Regions from separate parts of the Arthrobacter sp. ZGTC212 genome, predicted to be linked through region 1. Evidence: predicted binding sites of a transcription regulator. Region 1 holds the regulator's gene; the other holds the start of a gene.
The links. Region 1 encodes LexA, which represses DNA repair genes until DNA is damaged. Its sites were predicted from a motif close to TCGAACANNTGTTCGA; they were not measured.

Region 1 (2,399 bases):
TCTTCCATGACATCCCGCGGGTCACGCTCAGGAGCGAACTCCTGTGCCAGGCCCCACAGGGACTCACCCGCAGCCACACTGACCTGGACGGTTCTTGTCACGTCCGGCCCCCCGCTGGAGGCCATGGCGGGAGCGGTGAAGAAGCCCAGCACAATGAGCGCAGCCGCCGCGGCGAGCATCAGCGGGAGGCCGATGAAAACCAAACGGCCCCTGCGGGTCAGGTGCAGCGAGTTCGTCTTGACCGGCAGGGAAGGATTTGAAGGCCGGGAATCGAGGTGCTGTGAGGGAGATGTGCTTGACGCAACTGTGTCTGAAGCAGCTGTCTGGATTGAAGCAGCTGGATGACTTGAATCAGCTGTTCGAGCTGTCGGGACTGTTTGGGTTGTCATTGCAACGCCTTTCCGGTTCGATGGCTGCGGGAAAATACCCGAAGCCATATTCGAACGATTGGAAGCTGATCGACTTACCCGAACCTCCGCTGAGGGCGGCTGTCGAAAGTATGTTCGATTTCTGCTGAGTTATTTCTAGCACCTATCTACTAATAAAGTCGAGACTCGCTCGAACAAATGTTTGAAAACACCGCACTGCTCGCTTAACGTTGAGGACAAGAGGGAACCTTCAACGGGTTCTGCGGATCGACTCGAAGCCCAGGCGTCGGAGCGGTTCCCCAGGATCACTGAATCAGCTGCCTCTGACATAACCGCCGGAACGGCTTGCACGGCCAATACGTCCCGGCTTGTACCGATTAGACATTTACCGACCAGCCCCGGCATTGCCGGGACCAGCTGACCCGAAGGGAACCCGACGTGGCCCGCAGGACTGCTTCCGAAGACAGCACCAACAAACCAGCTGCCACAGGCACCCGTGCGCGCGCCAAGGGGCTCACCCCCAGGCAGAAGACCGTCCTGGAGATGATTCAGCGGTCCGTGAGCACCAACGGCTATCCGCCCACCATGCGCGAAATCGGCGACACGGTTGGCCTGGCCAGCCTGTCCAGCGTGACCCACCAGCTCATGCAGCTGGAGAAGCTCGGCTACATCCGCCGTGATCCGAAGCGCCCCCGCGCCATGGAAATCCTCATTCCCCTGATGCTCCGTGACGGATCCTCCGGTACGGCAGCCGAAGAGGCGCCGGGACGCCCCGGCTCCGGCACGGACAACAGCCCTTCAGCCGGCGCTTCGGGGCACACCGCAGACCAGCGTGAAGAGGGCGCAGGCTCAACCCCGGCACTGGCCTCGGTAACCGAGCTTGCCACCTCCGTTGATACAGCCATGGTGCCGCTGGTCGGCCGCATCGCTGCCGGCGGACCCATCCTTGCGGAGCAGGTGGTGGAGGACATCATGCCGCTGCCCCGTCAGCTGGTGGGACACGGTGACCTTTTCATGCTGAAGGTTTCGGGAGACTCCATGGTTGATGCCGCCATCTGCGACGGTGACTGGGTGGTTGTGCGCCGCCAGCCGACAGCTGAGAACGGTGACATTGTGGCTGCCCTCCTCGACGATGAAGCCACGGTCAAGACCTTCCGGCAGCGCAACGGCCACACCTGGCTGTTGCCGCAGAACACGCGGTACGAGCCCATTGTGGGCGATCACGCCGTCATCATGGGCAAAGTTGTCTCGGTGATGCGCGCTCTTTAGCCCACGTCCCGGCGGGATCCCTGCAACGGAAAGCACGCAAATGGCGGCCGGAAATCTTCCGGCCGCCATTTGCCTGTCCATGTCTTTGCTGCCCGGCCTCACTGGGCCGCAGAGTGCCGCGGGTTACGTCCGCAGCCCGCCTACCCCGCCGACAGCTCCTCGGCTGCCGACTGCTCTGCGAGCCGGCCCAAAACCGAGAGCACCACGGAGCGGTCCGTGGTGGACCAGAACGGCGGCAGCGCTGCGCGCAGGAAGCCCCCATACCGGGCCGTGGCCAGCCGGGAGTCCAGGACAGCCACCACACCGCGGTCCCCCGCCGCACGAATCAGGCGCCCGGCGCCCTGTGCCAGACGCACGGCGGCATGGGTCGCCGCCACGGACATGAACCCGTTGCCTCCGGCCTTGGCCACTGCTCGGGTGCGGGCGGTCATCAGCGGGTCATCGGGACGGGGAAACGGGATGCGGTCGATGAGGACAAGCCGGCACGCGGCTCCGGGAACGTCCACGCCCTGCCATAGCGACATGGTGCCGAAGAGGCAGGTATCCGGCTCTTCAGAGAACTGCTTGACCAGTGAAGACATGGAAGATTCCCCCTGGCACAGGATGGGGAAATCCACCCGGGTGCGCATGGCATCGGCGGCATCTTCAGCCGCCCGCCGGGAGGAGAATAAGCCCAGCGCGCCGCCGTTGGAGGCCTTAAGCAGCGCTTCGATTTCATCCAGCTGAGCCTCGGAGGTGCCCCGCTCCGGCTTGGGCAGGTCC
Region 2 (2,399 bases), on a different contig from region 1:
GCGAGGCATCGCTGAGGAACTGGGATCCGGGCCGGTGAATCGCAAAATCACCGCAATCGCTGCCGCCGGCTTCAGCATCACCACCCAACTTCCGCCGGAGCGCCAGGTGGCGTGGCGAACAATGGGCGAGGAACTCCTGAAGCTCTTGGATGACCACGGCACCGGGCTGATCATCACGGTGGATGAGATCCATGCTGCTGACCGCGGCGAACTTGCCCAGCTGGCCGCCAGCGTCCAGCACTTCATCCAGGACCGGCTTCCCATAGGTCTAGTCTTTGCCGGGCTTCCGGCTGCCGTGTCCGATCTGCTCAACGAAGGTGTGGCCACGTTCCTCCGCCGTGCCGACAAGATAGATCTTCACGCAGCCGCGGTCCGTGAAGTGGAGGAGTCCTTCGCCGCCACCTTCTCCCACGCATCCATCAAGGTCTCCCCCGGCCTCGTGCGCCAGGCAGCCGAAGCCACCGGCGGGTATCCCTTCCTGATTCAGCTCGTTGGTTATTTTCTCTGGCGCGAAGCCGAAGGCAACCAGGGCAGCCTCACCTCGGAGGCTGTCGACCGGGCCATTGCGGCAGCCAACCGCCGCAATGTGCGGACGGTCATCGAAGCCGCCCTTGCCGCCGCCTCCCCTAAGGACCTGGACTTCCTTGCGGCCATGGCAGAGGATGACGGACCGTCCCTGGCCGGAGACATTGGCCGCCGTATCGGGGCCAAGACAAATCTCGTGGCAAACTACCGCTCCCGGCTCTTGGCGGCCGGACTCATAGAATCCGCCGGACACGGCAAGGTTACCTTTGCCATTCCAGGCCTCCGCCAGCATCTCCGGTCTCAGCCGGGACGACCTTGAGAAACTAGAAACAGGTATACGACCGGTAGACACACACCGTCTGACGGTGCCCTGCATCACTAAAATAGAACGTATGTACTACTCCCCAGCTCTCAGTGATGGCCGCAGGGAACTAGCCTCTGCCCCGAGAAGTTCGACCGTAGCCACCGGATCAGCATCCGGGGGTCCATGTGTTAGCGCGGCCCGTGTCGAGAACACCGCTCCGCGTGACCAGCTGGAGGTGTTGGAGGCTGCTGAGCGTGCCCGGTTGATTGATGAGATTCGGTTGCTGGAGGAACTGAAGTCCGCGGCTGCGGCGGCGCAGGCTCGGGCTGCGGCGGCGTTTGATGCCTCGACCCGCCGTGCCCAGGTCCGGGCGGGATTGGCGGCGGAGGAGTTGGGCCGGGGTGTGGGCGCGCAGGTGGGGTTGGCCCGCCGGGAGTCCCCGCACCGGGGCAACCGGTTGCTGGGCTTGGCGAAGATCCTGACCGCGGAAATGCCGTGCACCCTGCACGCTTTGAGTGTGGGGGTGCTCAGCGAGTGGTGGGCGACATTGTTGGTGCGGGAGACGGCGTGCCTGTCCCGCCAGGACCGGGGCCGGGTGGACGAGGTCGTGGCCGGGAACCTGGCGGGGTTGGAGGCCCTGGGTGATCGGGCGTTGATCGCGAGGGTGAGGTCGGTGGCGTACAGGTTGGATCCGCAGTCGGTGGTGAACCGAGCGGCGAAGGCGGTCGAGGGCCGGTATGTGTCGTGTCGTCCGGCGCCGGACACGATGACGTATTTGACGGGGTTGTTGCCGGTGGCCCAGGGGGTGGGGGTGTTCGCGGCGTTGTCGCGGGAAGCTGACCGGTTGCGTGCTGCCGGGGATTGCCGGGGCCGGGGTCAGATTATGGCCGATACGTTGGTGGAGCGGGTCACGGGGCAGGCGCGGGCGGAGGATGTGCGGGTGGAGGTGCAGTTGATCATGACGGACCGGGCGTTGCTGGCCGGGGTGCTGCCCGCGGGTGTCATGGATTCCGGTGCCATGGATGCCGGTGCTGCGGGCGCCGGTGTTCCTGTTGCCGGTGTTCCTGATGGTTCAGGGTCGGCGGTGTTGGCGGGGTACGGGGTGGTGCCGGCGCAGTGGGCGCGGGACCTGATCCGCGGCAGCGGGCCGGACACTGGGTCGGGTTCCGGATCATCATCCGCCGCGGTTGACCTTCATGGTGCTGAAGGAACATTGTCGGGGTGGGGCAGGCCGCGGGTGCGGCCGGATCCGCGGACCGAGGTGTGGCTGCGGCGGTTGTATGCGGTTCCCGGGTCGGGGCGGTTGGTGGCGATGGATTCGAAGGCACGGTTGGTGCCGAAGGGTTTGGCACGGTTTATCGCTGCTAGGGACCGGGTGTGCCGGATGTCGTGGTGTGGTGCTCCGATCCGGCATTTTGACCATGTTGTGCCGGTTCGTGAGGGTGGCTTGACGTCGGCGGAGAATGTTCAGGGTTTGTGTGAGGCCTGCAATCAGGCCAAGGAAGCACCCGGCTGGACCGCCCGAACCACGCAGGACATCGCGGACCACACGCCGGATGGCAGGCACACG

Region 2: the regulator LexA is predicted to act here: its motif matches at 910-925, upstream of CXQ89_RS18850 (HNH endonuclease signature motif containing protein).

What each region holds. Positions count from the first base shown of each region.
Region 1 is NZ_PJIJ01000003.1:700,575-702,973, reverse strand. Features, by position in the region: gene CXQ89_RS18975 (LysM peptidoglycan-binding domain-containing protein) at 1-203, opposite strand, end outside; gene CXQ89_RS18450 (hypothetical protein) at 296-517, shown strand; gene lexA (transcriptional repressor LexA) at 912-1,637, shown strand; gene CXQ89_RS15375 (ATP-dependent DNA helicase) at 1,778-2,399, opposite strand, start outside.
Region 2 is NZ_PJIJ01000002.1:577,695-580,093, reverse strand. Features, by position in the region: gene CXQ89_RS09385 (ATP-binding protein) at 1-844, shown strand, start outside; gene CXQ89_RS18850 (HNH endonuclease signature motif containing protein) at 1,092-2,399, shown strand, end outside.